Regions from separate parts of the Rhizobium sp. P28RR-XV genome, predicted to be linked through region 3. Evidence: predicted binding sites of a transcription regulator. Region 3 holds the regulator's gene; each other region holds the start of a gene.
What was found. The regulator PhoB, encoded in region 3, activates phosphate uptake and scavenging genes when phosphate is short. The targets are predictions, from matches to a motif close to TGTCATNNANCTGTCAT.
Positions count from the first base shown of each region.

Region 1 (4,182 bases), on a different contig from region 3:
CTCGTGACGCCGACCACCCTCTCTTACATCGTCCCCGGTTTCGAGCGCAGCCGCGTGGAGACGCTGCCGCATCTGCCGGCCGAAATCCTCGAATGGCAGGAAGAAGAGAGCAGTGTGGCATTAATCGCGCGTGTCCTTGGTAGTTCGGGCATTTTGGCACTTGACGACAACATGCCGCTCTACTTCTACAACGCATTGGCGACCGAGCTTGGGGCCGAAAGGCTGGCCAATGGCGGACCGCTCATCAACAGCCTGCGCCGGATCAAATCTGTCGCGGAAATCGCGCTTATCCAATATGCGATGAACTTGACGCTCGATGTGCACAAGCAGGCCCATGCCTTGCTCAAGCCGGGAATCCGCGCCTCGGACGTGGTCGCGTTCATCGACCAGCGGCATCGCGAGGCAGGCGCCCATGGCGGATCGACCTTCTGCATTGTGTCCTTCGGCGAGGCGACATCGCTTCCGCATGGCGCAGACGGCGATCAGACGCTCGGCGAAGATGACGTCATCCTGGTGGACACGGGCGCACGCATCGACGGCTATCATTCCGACCTGACGAGAACATACAAGCTGAAGGCCGGTGACAGCGCATTTGAAGACGCATGGGCGATCGAGCGCGAGGCGCAGCAAGCGGTTTTCGAGGCCGCGAAGCTCGGTGCTGCCTGTTCAAGCCTAGATGATGCGGCACGGGCCGTACTGGCGAAACATGCACTCGGCCCCGACTACAAGCTGCCGGGCTTGCCGCACCGCGCCGGCCACGGCCTCGGGCTGGACATCCATGAGGAGCCCTACATCGTGCGCGGCAATGCGACGGCGCTTGCGCCCGGCATGTGCTTTTCGAACGAGCCGATGATCGTCTTTCCGCGGAAATTCGGCATCCGGCTGGAGGATCATATCTACATGACGGCGGACGGCCCGCGCTGGTTTACCCAGCCATCCAAGGGGCCGACCGAACCTTTCGCCTGATGGGAGAAACCAGCTCGGCGCTCTGGCGCCGGGCAATGCCCGATATCGGCTTTCGGCATTAGCCGAAACTCTTACCCCTGGAACGGGATGGTGCGCCCGGGCTGCTTTGCCTGCTCCTTGGTATAGGAAACGCCGTGAACCTTGAGGCCCTGTGCGTTGAGCAGGGTAATGATCCCGCCCTTGTTGGATAGGGTGACGGGCGACCGGATTTCGATCACCTGCGTCGCTCCGGCGGTGATCGAACCGCTGAGCACCATCGCATTTTTCTGTTTGTCCTTGATCTGCCAGCCGGTGAGGTCGACCGGCACGTCGGCGGTATTCAGCAGCGTGACGGTTTCCCGCTCGGGCGTCTTCACGTCGTTGACATAGGCAGCGATAATGCGCACCAGCCCATCCGGGACATCGAAAGTGGGAATGGCGTCGCGATCGACCGGCGTGTGCGGCAGGTTCGGATGATCTTGATCCCGCGGCACGATGACGGACCCGTCCACATCGTCCGAGTGCCATGCCTGCGTCTGGAATTTCATGAAGATCGCAACCCATTGCTGCTCGCGGGGAAATTCCAGTATCAGCCCGCCGTCCTGCCAGGGGCCGTTCTGCGAGGCATATTTGCCAGACGGGTTGCCCTGGTTGAAATGAATGTCGTGAATGCCGCGGCCGGGCTTGAAGCCGAAATACTGATCGGCCTTGTCGTTCTCCGGTCCCCAGGTCTCGCCGAAGGCGTAGATCATTGCCTCCTCGTCTGACATGGCGCGCTGAATGTAGCTATCGATCTTTTCGTTGAGATCATTATCCGGACCTGCCGCCGAGATCGGAAGTGGTTTCAGTTCCCAGGGCTGCATGAGATTGCCGCGGATGAAATCGAGCGCGACGCCGCCCGGCCGGCTTGCTGTCGCGTGCAAGCCCTCCGGCAGCTCCGCCAACTGCGCGGTGATCGGGTGTTCGAAGCGGGAGCGCACGAGGAATTCGACCTCGCTTCCATCCTGCGAACGCACATTGATGGCGATGCGATACGGCGTCCCGTTCTCCGAAACCAGCACCTGATAATGCGGGCTTGAGCCGGTTGCCAATCGATTGTTGATGGGTCTGCCCTTGAGCACGGCGTAGTTGTTAAGCGGCACGACATCCTCCCTCAGTGCACATAAGCAGCACATAGTGTCGCATCAGAATGAAGCTTCTGCGACACCGGAGGAATCCATGGGCGTCCCAAGGTTTTCCCGACTTTGCGAGGCGTGCCGCGCCGCCGCGGCGATCATCTCGGCCGAACGGACAGTCCTTATGCCGCTCTTGTTCCATCCTCGCCGAAGACATGCAGATACTGCGGCGGGAAGGCGACCTTCACCTGCGGACCGGCGCTCAGTGCGCTGCGATCGAGCGTGAATACCTTGAACGGCAGGCCATGCAGCGAAAGATGCAGGATGATGCCGAAGCCCGTGGGTTCGACAAGTTCGACATTGGCGGACATGCAGGACTGATCTGACGATAGCACGACATGCTCGGGCCGAATGCCGAGCGTGACCTTCGTGCCGGCGGCCAATTTCAGCGGCTCCGAAAGCGGAACGAGCGTGCCGTCCTTGAGCTTGACGCCATTGCCTTCGTAAGTTGCATCGAGAAAATTCATCCCCGGAGAGCCGATGAAGCCGGCGACGAAGAGGTTGGCGGGACGGTCGTAGAGTTCCAGCGGGCTGCCGACCTGCTGCACCACCCCGCCATGCATGGCGACGATCCGGTCCGCCAGCGTCATCGCCTCGATCTGGTCGTGGGTGACATAGATCGACGTCGCCTTAAGATCGCCGTGCAACCTCTTGATTTCGGCGCGCATCTGCTCGCGCAAGCGAGCGTCGAGGTTCGACAGCGGCTCGTCGAAGAGGAAGGCTTTCGGCTGCCGCACGATGGCGCGGCCCATGGCGACACGCTGACGCTGGCCGCCCGAGAGCGCCTTCGGCCGGCGTTCGAGCAGCGGATCGAGACCGAGCTTTGTGGCCGCACCGGCGACCGCCTTGGCGATGTTATCCTTCGCCATCTTCCGCAGCCGCAGGCTGTAACTCATATTGCCGGCGACATTCATGTGCGGATAAAGCGCATAGGACTGGAACACCATGGCGATATCCCGATCCTTCGGATGCAGCTCGTTGACGCGGTTGTCCGCGATGCGGATCTCGCCGCCGCTGATGTCTTCGAGGCCGGCAATCATCCGGAGCAAAGTGGATTTGCCGCAGCCGGAGGGGCCGACGAGGACGACGAATTCGCCGTCCTTGATCCTGAGATCGATGTCGTGCAGGACTTGCACATGGCCATAGGCCTTCTTGACGTTCTGAATATCGATCGATGCCATATGACTAACCCTTGACCGCGCCGGCCGTCAGGCCCTGCACGAGATAGCGTTGGATGAGCAGGAAGAAGAGCGCGGCCGGAATGAGCGCCATGACGCCCGCCGCCATCATCTGCCCGAAATCCACGGAGAATTTCGAGACGAAGGTGAGAAGCCCGACCGGGAAGGTCGCTGCCTGGTTGCCGTTGATCAGCATGAGCGCGAAGAGCAGCTCGCTCCACGCCGCCGTGAAGACGAAGCCGAGCGTTGCCGCGATGCCGGGCAGCGTCAGCGGTAGGATGATCTGCCTGAAGGCGGTGAACTGCGTCGCGCCGTCGATCATGGCAGCCTCCTCCAGATCCTTGGGAATGCCGTCGAAGAAGGACTGCATCAGGAAGGTGGCGAAGGGCACGTTGAATGCCGTGTAGACGATGACAAGGCCGGTCAGGCTGTTGGTCAGATGCAGTGGCGAAAGGATTTTGAAGATCGGCGCGACGAGCATGACCAGCGGAAACATCTGGGTCAGCAGCATCAGCGCCACGATCCAGTATTTGGCGCGGAAATTGAAGCGCGAGAGCGCGTAGCCGGAGAGCGACGCGCAGATGGTGACGGCAATCGCCGTCGAGGCGGAGACGATCAGGCTATTCTTGAAGAAGGTCGGGAAGTCGCTGTGCTGCAGCACGAAAGCATAATGTTCCCAGGTCGTGCGCGAGGGCCACATGCGCACGCCTTCGGTATAGAGCAGGTCGTTCGGCGTCACCGAGACCTTCAGCAGCCAGAAGAGCGGAAAGAGCGCGAAGACGACGTAGCAAAGAATTGCCAGGCGATGCGCGATGGTGGGAAGGACGGATCGTCTCATGGCTCAATCCTTGTTCAGCAGGGTCTGCCGCAGCAGGATGATCAGC
Region 1 is NZ_JABAIG010000008.1:69,924-74,105, reverse strand. It holds gene HGP12_RS17955 (M24 family metallopeptidase) at 1-966, shown strand, start outside; gene HGP12_RS17950 (DUF2278 family protein) at 1,038-2,087, opposite strand; gene HGP12_RS17945 (ABC transporter ATP-binding protein) at 2,243-3,301, opposite strand; gene HGP12_RS17940 (carbohydrate ABC transporter permease) at 3,306-4,136, opposite strand; gene HGP12_RS17935 (carbohydrate ABC transporter permease) at 4,140-4,182, opposite strand, start outside.
Region 1: HGP12_RS17950 (DUF2278 family protein) is a predicted target of PhoB. The motif match lies at 2,135-2,151, and genes of this name have one in related genera.

Region 2 (4,182 bases), on a different contig from region 3:
GCCCGAGAGCGACGGATCGAAGAACAGCCTCTTGCCGAGCTGCGCTACCGCGCTCAGCGGCGCCCGGTCGTCATAGCCGGCCGGTTCGCTTGCCATGCCGACGGCCGCACCCGCGAGCGAAAGGCCCGCGAGTGCGAGGAGCGGCAGGAGACGACGGTTGATCGAGGGCATTTCCGTCACCCTTATGGTTTTACGATGCCTGATTGCCGGTCTTCGGATCGAGGATCAGCTTCGGCGCATCACCCTTGGACCAATCGAACATGCTGTTCAGCGAGCCCGAGAGCACATCGAAGGAGCCGCCGCCGAGACGGGCACCGGCCATCCAGTTATCCTCGATGAAGCGCATGACGGAGGTCTGGTCGGTCAGCGTGTGGTCGACGAAGTTGACCTTGGCGTAGGGCGAGACGACGATCAGCGGCTGGCGTGTGCCATAACCGCAGCGTCCCTGGGCCGGCTGGCCGTTGACGCCGGGCAGCGGCGTGCCGGTGGAACAGCCGTCACCGCTCAGCACGTCGTAACCCTTGACCGGGAGTTTCGACGGATTGACGACCGCATGGGCATGGTCATACCAGCCATCGGAATCGTCGTAGAGGAGGATGATGGCGGTGTCCTTCCAATCCGGGGAATTCTGCACGGTGTTGACCACCTGAGTGACGAATTCCTGCTCGTCAAGCGGATCGGAATAGCCGGCGTGACCGTCCTGATAGGCGGGCGCCTTCAGGAAGCTGATCGTGGGCATGTTGCCGTTCTTCAGGGCCGCATAGAAGTCGGTCATGTCGTACTGGTGATTGGCCGCATCCGTCGTGCCGATCGTTGCCACGGAGGATGGGCGCGCATGCGTCGGGTTGGCCGTCGAGGCATAGTATTGGAATGGCTGGTGATGCGGGATGTAGTCACCGTAATTGACCTTGGTGACGGCCGAAGTCGTCGCGCGCTTGCAGCCCGTCGTGCCGTCGGGGTTGGTCAGCGTCAGATCGAAGCCGCCTTCGAAGAAGCCCCAGCTGATCTTGTGCTCGTTCAGCATGTCGCCGATGTTCTTGCCGTACATCAGCGCCGTCTGGCCGACCGAGCAGACGTCGCCCGTCGGATCGAAATCACTGATCGCGGTCCAGCCGCCATTGCCGTCAGGCACGATGCGGCCCTTGGAATAGGTGCCGTCGCTTTCCAGCGTGTAGCCCGGCGGCAGGATGGCGCCATTGGTCTGGCCGGAAATCAGGTTCAGCGCGCCTGGGGTCGAGGGACCGAAATTGGTGGAGAAGGAATTGTCGTTCAGCGCATAGTGCTGGGCGTAATTCCAAAGCGCGGTGACGGTGTTGCCGTCATAATAGCCCATGACCTGACCCTTGGTGCCGAATGCACCGGCGGCACCCTTGGTGCCACGGCCGGTATTGGCCGGGAAAAGGTCCATGGCGAAGTTGTCATAGGCCGCCTGTTCGGCGGTATAGCCGTGGTTCTGCGACTGGGTTGCGGCCTGCGTGCGGTCGAGCCGGAAGGGCGCGGCGGCATCGGCGCCGTTCGCCGCGTTGGTCTTGTTCGGATTGGTGTCGAGAAGACCGGCATTTGCCAGCGTGTTGATATCGGTCGGCGTGTTGTCGGCCGCCTTGAATTCCGGCTCTCCGGCGACGTTTGCGGCCTTGGGATAGGTCGCGAAATAATGGTCGAAGGAGACGTTTTCCTGGAAGATAACAACAAGATGCTTGATCGGCGTTGCGGTATTCGGCGCCGGCGCCACGTCGGCGGCGCCGGCGGGGGAACAGAGCAAAGCAAAAGTGAGCGCGCTGCCGCTTGCGAGGGCGGCGCGACGTGAAAGGCTGGTCATCGTCATATCCTCTTCGAGTGGGGGGCATTGCTCCGGCGCATGTTGCGCCACGCCGGGCATAGAGAACCCTTTCGAGCTATCAACGGAGTATGACAGTCCCATGAAGGGTGAGGGGAGGCGATTCTGCTTTTGCTATCGCATTTCTGGCAAGCAATTGATTCTGCTGTGTTGGGCAGAAAGCATGCGGGAGGTATCCGCCTTGTGTGTTTGCGATGCTACCTTATGTCACGGACGAGGTTTTCCCACCCGCCCTCGTGGTTCGAGACGGCCCTTTGGGCTTCCTCACCATGAGGGTCGGCCACGGGATAGCCGCGAATGAAATTAGATGTTCTGATCCATCGTCTCGGCCGGTATCTCATCGGCGCGATGGATGCGGATGACTGTTGCCGGTACGCCGGCGACGGTGCAATGCGCGGGAACGGGCTTCACCACGACACTGCCGGCCGCAACCTTGCTGAAGGCGCCGACTTCGATGTTGCCGAGGATCTTGGCGCCGGCGCCGATCATCACGCCGTGGCGGATCTTCGGGTGACGGTCGCCGCTCTCCTTGCCGGTGCCGCCAAGCGTGACGTTCTGCAGGATGGACACCTCGTCCTCGATCACGGCGGTTTCGCCGATGACGATGCCGGAGCCGTGATCGAGCATGATCGACGTACCGATCTTCGCGGCGGGATGAATATCCGGGCCGAAGACGAGCGAGACGAGATTGGAAAGCCAGCTGGCAATTTCCGGGCGGCCTTCGGTCCAGAGCGCATGGGCGATGCGATGCGCCTGCAGGGCGTGGAAACCCTTCAGGTTCAGAAGCGCATGCAGATAGGTGGTGCAGGCGGGGTCGCGCGTTCGCACCGCGACGAGGTCGGCTTCCGTCGCCTGCAGGATTGCGGGATGCCGCGCCAGCACGTCGGACAGCAGGGAAAGCAGGTCACCATGCTCGATCCTGACGACGCAGAGCCGCGCGGCCAGCACACTGGCAAGGCTTTCCGCATCGGAGCGGCTGGCGAGCAATTGCGCCTGCAGCAGCGGGGCGAGCGTCGGCTCGCGCGCCGCAAGCTCGGCGGCTTCGCAACGGATCACGTCCCAGACGTTCTCGACGGAGGCAGGGTTATTTCCGGCGGTAGCCGTTCCTGACTGGGGCATGATCCTGACTTTCTGTTTAGAGTGGTTGGGCGCTTCACCGTATTGCTCAACCACTCTAGGTGTTTGCTTTTGCGCAATTCCGGACGGAAAACCGCTACGCGCTTTTCCTGGAATTGCTCTTAGGCGGAAATGTCGACGACGCCGCAATCGCCGGCTTCGGAGGCGAAGGCGAGCAGCTTGCCGGATTTGCTCCAGCTCATCGACGTGATCGCACCCTTGCCGGGCCGGCGCAGAAGCGCCTCCTTGGCGTCGCCGATGCGCACCGCAAGGATCATACCATCGATGAAGCCGATGGCGAGGATATCTTCCGCAGGATGGAATTTCACCGAAGTCGCCATGATGTTAGCACGGGTGCCGAGCTCGAGCGGCGCCTTACCCATCGGGCCGTCCTTGCCCTGGAAGGGCCAGACGATGGCCGCCGGCGCGCCCGACGAGGCGAGCCATTTGCCCTTTGCCGACCACGACAGGGACTTCACCTTGGCGGGATAGCCGGTCATGCGCATGTGCCGGGCCTCGGCACCCGGCTTGGCGTCGAGCTTCCAGCCGTGCAGGGCATTTTCCTGCATGGTTGTCACGATGAACTGGCCATCCGGTGAAAACGTGACGCTGGTATGGGCGCCCTTCCATTCCAGATTGACCGGCGGGGCGCTCATTCCGACCCAGTGCAGCGATACGCCGTTATACCGGGCGACAGCGATCCGCATGCCCTTGTGAGCAAAGGCGATGCCTTCGACGGTGCGTTCCTCCGGAAATTCCTTCGTCGTGCCGTCGGCGAGGCGCACGAAAGTGCTCTTGCCATAGGAATAGGCGACCGCGCCTTGCGGGCCGGCGGCAACCTGGCCGATCCATTTGCGCGGTGCTTCGGCAAGGGTCGTCACGCTGCCGTCCGCGGCAATCCGGAGAACCTTGCCGTCCTCGCCGCCCGAAATCAGGCTCTCGCTGTTCGGATCGCGGATGCAGGTGAGCATGCCCTGATGGGCTTCCGTCACCTTGTCTCCACCTTCGAGGCGATGGATCGCGCCGGCGGCGCTGGCGAAGAAAGGGGTATCACCTAAAAATTCGACGGCCAGAACATGGCCGTCGATATCAAGCGGAGCAACAGTCGGCATCAGGCGGATGCCTCGCACGCCTTGAAGCTTGCTTCCAGCTTTTCGCGGTCGAGCTCGCGGCCGATGAAGACGAGCCGGCTCTCATGCTTTTCGCCATCCTTCCACGGACGCTGATGA
Region 2 is NZ_JABAIG010000002.1:536,123-540,304, reverse strand. It holds gene HGP12_RS06215 (cytochrome-c peroxidase) at 1-171, opposite strand, end outside; gene HGP12_RS06210 (phospholipase C) at 191-1,819, opposite strand; gene cysE (serine O-acetyltransferase) at 2,141-2,956, opposite strand; gene HGP12_RS06200 (WD40 repeat domain-containing protein) at 3,076-4,065, opposite strand; gene HGP12_RS06195 (CobW family GTP-binding protein) at 4,065-4,182, opposite strand, start outside.
Region 2: HGP12_RS06210 (phospholipase C) is a predicted target of PhoB. The motif match lies at 1,909-1,925, and genes of this name have one in related genera.

Region 3 (4,182 bases):
AACAGCATCGATGTCGTGGAATTGCGCGCGCGCGTCGGCATGGTCTTCCAGAAGCCCAACCCGTTTCCCAAGTCGATCTATGAAAACGTCGCCTACGGGCCGCGCATCCATGGCCTGCACCGTTCCAAGGCCGATCTCGACCATATCGTCGAGACCAGCCTGCAGAAGGCGGGCCTGTGGGGCGAGGTCAAGGACAGGCTCCACGATGCCGGCACGAGCCTTTCGGGCGGTCAGCAGCAGCGCCTGTGCATCGCACGCGCCGTTGCCGTCAGTCCGGAAGTCATCCTCATGGACGAGCCGTGCTCGGCGCTCGATCCGATCGCAACGGCAAAGGTCGAGGATCTCATTCACGAGCTGCGGGAAAACTTCACGATCGTCATCGTGACGCATTCCATGCAGCAGGCAGCCCGCGTTTCGCAGCGCACCGCAATGTTCCATCTCGGCCATCTGGTTGAGGAGAACGATACCGATAAAATGTTCACCAATCCCGACGATTACCGCACGCAGGATTACATCATGGGCCGTTTTGGTTGATGATATCAGGCGCTCGGACCCTTTCACACAGTTCACCTTGAGGATAGAAAAATGGTCTCCACTCACATTCTCTCTGCTTACGACGAAGACCTGAAGTTCCTGACGCGCCGCATTGCGGAAATGGGCGGCCTGGCCGAGCAGATGGTCAGCGACAGCGTCCGCGCACTGGTCCAAAGCGACACTGCTCTTGCGCAGAAGGTCATCTCCGACGACGTCATCCTCGATCATGCCGAGCGCGAAGTCGGCGACAAGGCCATCGTCACCATCGCCCGTCGCCAGCCTATGGCTGCCGACCTGCGCGAGATCATGGGCTCGATCCGCATCGCTTCCGATCTGGAGCGCGTCGGCGACCTCGGCAAGAACACCGCAAAGCGTGTCATCGCCGTTCAGGGCGGCGTTCCGCGCCGTCTCGCCCGCGGCATCGAGCATCTCTCCGAACTGGCGCTCAGCCAGCTGAAGGAAGTTCTGGACGTTTATGCCACCCGTTCGCCCGACAAGGCTGTGTCGATCCGCGAGCGCGACGAGGAAATCGACGCCATGTACACCTCGCTCTTCCGCGAGATGCTGACCTACATGATGGAAGATCCGCGCAACATCACCACCTGCACGCATCTTCTCTTCTGCGCCAAGAACATCGAGCGCATCGGCGACCATGCCACCAACATCGCCGAGACGATCTATTACATGGCGACCGGCGCCCAGCCAGAAGGCGAGCGCCCGAAGGATGATACCGCCAATACCGTCGGCGCGGTGACGGAATAATCTGGAAGCGAAAAGGGAGACCAAAGGCGCATGGTTCCGAGAGTTGCTGTTGTAGAAGACGAGGAAGCGCTAAGCGTTCTGCTGCGCTACAATCTCGAGGCCGAAGGCTTCGAGGTCGACACGATCCTCAGAGGCGATGAGGCCGAGCTGCGTCTCCAGGAGCGCATTCCCGATCTCCTGATCCTCGACTGGATGCTCCCCGGCGTGTCCGGCATCGAACTCTGCCGCCGGCTGCGTATGCGGCCGGAGACGGAGCGCCTGCCGATCATCATGCTGACGGCCCGAGGGGAGGAGAGCGAGCGCGTGCGCGGGCTTTCCACCGGCGCGGACGATTACGTCGTCAAGCCGTTCTCGACGCCGGAGCTGATGGCCCGTGTCAAGGCGATGCTGCGGCGTGCCCGTCCGGAGGTTCTCTCCACGGTGCTGCGTTGCGGGGATATCGAGCTGGACCGCGAAACCCATCGCGTTCATCGCAAAAGCCGCGAAGTGCGGTTGGGGCCGACGGAGTTCCGCCTGCTGGAATTCCTGATGTCCTCGCCGGGCCGCGTCTTCTCGCGCTCGCAGCTGCTGGACGGCGTATGGGGGCATGATATCTATGTCGACGAACGCACCGTCGACGTGCATGTCGGTCGCCTGCGCAAGGCGCTCAACTTCTCCAATATGCAGGATGTCATCCGTACCGTTCGCGGCGCGGGCTACTCCATGGAAGCCTGAGCGGCGATACCCGGTCAGGCATCGACATAGCGGCGGAAATAGAAAACGGGCCTCAATGGCCCGTTTCTTTTATCTCAGCTTTGGGGACATATCAGCCGCGCGGTTGAGCCGGCCGGCGCCGCTCATGCACCGGCTGGTAGGCCAGGCGCTGGTGGTAGCCGCAATAGGGCGATGCATCCGGGCTCTCGTTGCCGCAGAAGTGGAAATCGTCCTTCAGCGGGTCGCCGACGGGCCACTTGCAGGTGCGTTCCGTAAGCTCGGTCAGGCCGAGACGCCGGGAGATCGGAACGACGACGTTGGCAGCCGGACGATACCGGATCTCGTTGACGGCATCGATCTCGACCTCTTCCTTGAGCATGGTTGCGCCCTGCTGGCGGGTAACCGTGCGGGTTGCGACACGAGACGCGTAATTCGGCGCGCGCGGTGCCGCGCTGCTGCGCTTCGGCGTGCGTGCCGCAGCCGCCGTGCCGCCCGCCTTCGCTCGGCCAGGAAGGTTCAGGCGATGCACCTTGCCGATGACGGCATTACGGCTCACGCCGCCAAGCTGCGCCGCAATCTGGCTGGCGCTCAACCCTTCGGACCATAGCTTTTTCAGCTTCTCGACGCGTTCGTCTGTCCAATTCATGCCCTGTCTCCGCTGTCGCGTTTCCGATGGCAGAATCCCTCACCATTGCCTCGCATGGGATCGAGGCGCGAAACGCTCTAAAATTGTGGTGACTAGTTCCGCCGCATGCAGTCTAGCAATTGATTTTTAACCTAGTGTGAGGCTGACTCCGTGACAAGAGTCGCGGGAATCTTGAGGAATCGATTTCGAGGTTTTCCCCAACTTGCTGCCCCGGCGTGGCATTTCTGCAATAGGCAGTGCCGAACGCATCCCTTTTGGCCGACAGCGCTTTCTCGCACCTGCTAAACGCCAGTTTTGTTGACATCGCGGTGCAAAACATCAATAGTGGCCAGGCCGCCGCAAGGCGGCTTTTGATTTTTTCGGACCCGTTTCATCAAGTGGAAGCGATTGGTCCTTAGGGTTGTGATCGAGGAGATATGCCATGGCAGAGACCGCGCCGCTTTACGATACCTATCTGCGTGCTCCGCTGCGGTTCGAGCGAGGCGAGGGCGTCTGGCTGGTTACCGAAAACGGCGAGCGCTACCTCGATTTCGCAGCCGGCGTGGCAGTCAATTCGCTCGGTCATGCCCATCCTCATCTGGTCGCCGAGCTGAAGGCGCAGGCCGACAAGGTCTGGCACCTGTCCAACCTCTATGAAGTGCCCGGGCAGGAAAAGCTGTCGAAGCGGCTGACGGACGTTACCTTCGCCGACAAGGTCTTCTTCACCAATTCGGGTGCAGAGGCGCTGGAATGCGCCATCAAGACGGCGCGGCGCTATCAATTCGCCAAGGGGCATCCTGAAAAGTTCCACATCATCACCTTCGAAGGCGCCTTCCACGGGCGTACCATCGCGACGATCGCCGCCGGCGGCCAGGAGAAATACATCGAAGGCTTCGGCCCGAAGGCGCCGGGTTTCGATCAGGTGCCGTTCGGCGATCTCGATGCCGTTCGCGCCGCCATCACCGATGCGACGGCCGCGATCCTGATCGAGCCGGTGCAGGGCGAGGGCGGTATTCGTCCCGCGACCAACGAATTCCTGCGCGGCCTGCGCGAGATCTGCGACGAGCACGGCCTGCTGCTGGTTCTTGATGAAGTGCAATGCGGCGTCGGCCGCACGGGCAAGCTCTTCGCCCATGAATGGGCCGGGATCAAGCCTGACATCATGGCCGTTGCCAAGGGTATCGGTGGCGGCTTCCCGCTCGGTGCCTGTCTTGCGACGGCGGAAGCCGCCTCGGGCATGAAGGCGGGTACGCATGGCTCGACCTATGGCGGCAATCCGCTTGCCATGGCGGTCGGCAATGCCGTGCTCGATATCGTGCTCGCTGAAGGTTTCCTGCAGCATGTCCGCGATATCGCGCTGGTCTTCCGCCAGGGTCTCGCCTCGCTGAAGGACCGTTTTCCCGATATCATCGAGGATGTTCGCGGCGAAGGCCTGATGCTCGGCGTCAAGGCGGCCATTCCGCAGGCGGAGCTGCTGCAGGCGATCCGCGCCGAGCACCTGCTTGGCGTCCCGGCCGGCGACAACGTCATCCGTCTCCTGCCGCCGCTGGTCGTCACCGCCGACGAAG
Region 3 is NZ_JABAIG010000011.1:7,131-11,312, reverse strand. It holds gene pstB (phosphate ABC transporter ATP-binding protein PstB) at 1-534, shown strand, start outside; gene phoU (phosphate signaling complex protein PhoU) at 586-1,296, shown strand; gene phoB (phosphate regulon transcriptional regulator PhoB) at 1,327-2,010, shown strand; gene HGP12_RS22920 (GcrA family cell cycle regulator) at 2,102-2,635, opposite strand; gene HGP12_RS22915 (aspartate aminotransferase family protein) at 3,057-4,182, shown strand, end outside.

Region 4 (4,182 bases), on a different contig from region 3:
CCGCGAATGTCGATTTCGTCATCTTCCCGCCGCGCTGGCTGGTGGCCGAACATACCTTCCGCCCACCCTGGTATCATCGCAATATCATGAGCGAGTTCATGGGCCTGATCCACGGCCAGTATGATGCGAAGGAAAAGGGCTTCGTGCCTGGAGGTATCAGCCTGCACAATATGATGCTGCCGCATGGGCCTGATGCATCCGGCTTCGAAAAGGCGTCGAATTCCGAATTGAAGCCGGTGAAGCTCGATCATACCATGGCCTTCATGTTTGAAACCCGTTTCCCGCAGCAGCTGACGAAATATGCCGCCGAGCTGGACACGCTGCAGGATGACTATCTGGAATGCTGGGACGGTCTTGAGCGCCGGTTCGACGGAACGCCCGGCATCAAGTGAAGACTGGCGACTTATTCTCTGACATCGGAGCCTAGATATGAAGCTTGCGACCTTGAAGGACTCCACCAGAGACGGCCGGCTTGTCGTCGTCTCGCGTGATCTGACCCGTTGTTCCGAGGTCGGTCACATCGCCCGCAGCCTGCAGGCGGCCCTCGACGATTGGGAGCATGTGGCACCCAGGCTCGCCCTGGTCGCGGAGGGTATCGAGACCGGTGCGCAGCCGACCATGCGATTTCACGAACATGATGCCGCATCGCCGCTGCCGCGCGCCTATCAATGGGCCGACGGCTCGGCCTACGTCAATCATGTGGAACTGGTGCGCAAGGCGCGCAATGCCGAAATGCCGGCAAGCTTCTGGGTCGATCCGCTGATGTATCAAGGCGGCTCGGACGGCTTTCTGGCGCCGCGCGATCCGATCCTTGCGGCCGATGAAGCCTATGGCATCGACATGGAGGGCGAGGTTGCCGTCGTCGTCGGTGACGTTCCCATGGGCGCCAGTCCGGACATGGCGCGGCAGGCCATCCGGCTGGTGATGCTCGTCAATGACGTGTCGCTGCGCGGCCTGATCCCGCAGGAGCTGGCAAAAGGCTTCGGCTTTTTCCAATCCAAGCCGGCATCGGCGTTCTCGCCGGTCGCCGTTACGCCGACTGAGCTTGGCGAGGCATGGGATGGCGGTAAGCTGCATCTGCCGCTGCTGGTTGCCGTGAACGGCAAGCCTTTCGGCAGGGCGAATGCCGGCGTCGACATGACATTCGATTTCGGCGCGCTGATTGCGCACGCGGCCAAGACCCGCAGCCTTGTGGCCGGCACGATCATCGGCTCGGGAACGGTATCCAACAAGCTTGACGGCGGGCCGGGCAAGCCGGTCGAGAATGGCGGCGATGGCTACTCCTGCATTGCCGAGCTCCGCATGATCGAGACGATCGAAACCGGATCGCCGAAGACACAGTTCCTGCGGTTCGGCGATCAGGTCCGCATCGAAATGCAGGACCGTACCGGGCACTCGATCTTCGGGGCGATCGAACAATCAGTCGAAAAATACCTGGGGGCCGAGCCGCGATGAGCGACGTCGTTCTCTACGATTACTGGCGCTCGTCCGCCAGCTACCGCGTCCGCATTGCGCTCAACATGCTCGGTATCGCTTATAGGCGCGTATCCATCAACCTGCTGGAAGGCGAACAGAATAGCGCCGATTATCTGGTGCTCAATCCGCAAGGCTTCGTGCCGGCGCTCATGATCGACGGAGAAATCCTGACGCAGTCGCTTTCCATCATCGAATATCTGGCCGAGCTTCGGCCCGAGAGCCGTTTGATGCCCCCGGATAGCGCCGGCCGCCAGCATGTGCGCGCACTTGCCTATGCGATCGCCATGGATATCCATCCCATTTGCAATACGTATGTTGCCGCCCATGTCATGACCATCACGGATAGAGCCGACGCCCGCGAGGAATGGATGAGGCATTTCATTGCCGCCGGCCTTCGCAAGCTCGAGATCATGTTGAGCAGGTTCGATGGTCGCTTCAGCTTTGGCGACACGCCGACCATGGCGGATATCTGCCTTGTGCCGCAGGTCTACAATGCCCGCCGCTGGGGCGTGGACCTGACCGATCTCAAGCGCATCGTCGAAATCGATGGCAGGTGCACGAATTTGCCGCCTTTTCAGGCGGCACATCCCGATCGCGCAAAGCCGTAGCGAATTACGTGTCCCCTGCGGCGATGGTCCCGGCATTCAGGCCGTTCGCGCCGTCCTTTAGATGCGGCACATACAATCAGTCTTCCTTAGCGAGTGCCCCTTTTGAATTTCCGGTTGCAGAAAGTCGACTCTTTTTTACATGATTGTCATCTGGCTTTTATAAGTGAGGAGAGGGAAGCAACCACGACGCAGGGGGTATAAAATGCGTAAACTTGTTCTCTCCATGATGTCTGCGACCGTATTGGCCGGTGCAGCACACGCAGCGACGGTCTATCCGTTGGACCGGGCGACGGTACTTGCCGGCTCGCCATTCGATTTCAAGGTGGAATTCAGCAAGGTCGTCAAGCCGGAAGACGTCAAGGTCACGGTCAACGAGGAAAGCTATGAGGCCGCTTTCGGCAAGGCCGCCGATTTTGTCGCGGAAGAAAAGGGTGCTGAAGACAAGGTTCTCGGATCGGCCCTGATCCTTCGCGGCGTCAAGCTTGCAAAGACCGGCCAGTATAAGGTCGAGGTGTCGGCCGGCGACGAGAAGAAGGCTGTCAACTGGGATGTCTACGGCACCTCGGCCACACCGAAGGCGAAGAACATCATCTTCCTGCTCGGCGACGGTCTCTCCGTCGCGCATCGCACGGGCGCCCGCATCATGTCCAAGGGCATGACCGAAGGCAAAGCCAATGGCCGTCTCGCCATGGACGACATTCCGCCCGTCGCCTTCATCGGCACGTCCTCGACGTCGGCCATCGCCACCGACAGCGCCAATACCATGTCGGCCTATATGACCGGCCACAAGTCCGCCGTGAACGCGCTCGGCGTCTATGCCGACCGCACGCCGGCCAGCCTGGACGACCCCAAGGTCGAAACGATCGGCGAGGCCCTTCGCCGCACCGGCAAGAAATCGCTCGGCATCGTGACCACGGCCGAGGTCGAGGACGCGACGCCGGCGGCGCTGGTTTCCCATACGCGCAAGCGCGCCGACAAGGCCGACATCGTCGGCATGATGTACGGCGTCAAGCCGGATGTCCTGCTCGGCGGCGGCTCGGCCTATTTCCTGGCAAAGAGCGTGCCGGGCTCGAAGCGCAAGGACGACAAGGACTATATCGCGCTCTTCAAGGACGCAGGCTATGCCGTTGCAACCGACAAGAACGAGCTGGCGACGGCGACGGGCTCCAACCAGGACAAGCTGCTCGGCCTCTTCCACACCGGCAACCTCGATGTCACGCTTGACCGCGAATTCCTCAAGAAGGGCACGGTCGACAAGTTCCCGAACCAGCCGGGCCTGGTCGACATGACCAAGGTCGCGCTCGACAAGCTGTCCAAGAATCCGGAAGGCTTCTTCCTGATGGTCGAAGGCGCATCCATCGACAAGATGAGCCATCCGCTCGACTGGGATCGCACCCTGGTCGAAACCATCGAGTTCGACAAGGCCGTTGCCGTTGCCCGCGAATTTCAGGCCAAGAACCCGGATACGCTGATCGTCGTCACCGGCGACCATACGCATGGCGTCTCGATCATCGGTACGGTAGACGACGACAAGCCGGGCACCGAAATGCGCGAGAAGGTCGGCACCTATGCGGCCGCCGGCTTCCCGAACTATGAGGATAAGGATGGCGACGGCTATCCGGACCGCGTCGACGTTTCGCGCCGCCTGTTCATGGCCGCCAATAACGGTCCGGATCACTACGAGACCTTCCGTCCGAAGCTCGACGGTCCTTTCGTTCCGGCGATCCAGAACGAGAAGAAGGAATATGTTGCCAATGAAGCCTACAAGGATGTGCCTGGCGCCGTCTTCGTGCAGGGCAATATTCCGAAGGACGAGGACAGCGGCGTCCATGCCGTCGACGACGTCGTGCTGCAGGCCGCCGGTCCGGGTGCCGAAGGCTTCCGGGGCTATATGGAACAGAGCGATGTCTACCACGTGCTGGTCGATGCCTTCGCTCTTGGCTCTGAAAAGATGTAAAATCTGTTCATATCCGTGAATTGGGACAGGCGGCTTCTGGTCGCCTGTCCCTCCATTTTTCATGAGGGTTCTCATGTCTCGGGATCAGACCGTCGTCATCAACCGCCGGACGTTGCTCACTGGCGCTGCCATGCTGCCGCT
Region 4 is NZ_JABAIG010000003.1:472,830-477,011, forward strand. It holds gene hmgA (homogentisate 1,2-dioxygenase) at 1-392, shown strand, start outside; gene HGP12_RS09090 (fumarylacetoacetate hydrolase family protein) at 430-1,455, shown strand; gene maiA (maleylacetoacetate isomerase) at 1,452-2,084, shown strand; gene HGP12_RS09100 (alkaline phosphatase) at 2,287-4,041, shown strand; gene HGP12_RS09105 (hypothetical protein) at 4,115-4,182, shown strand, end outside.
Region 4: HGP12_RS09100 (alkaline phosphatase) is a predicted target of PhoB. The motif match lies at 2,229-2,245, and genes of this name have one in related genera.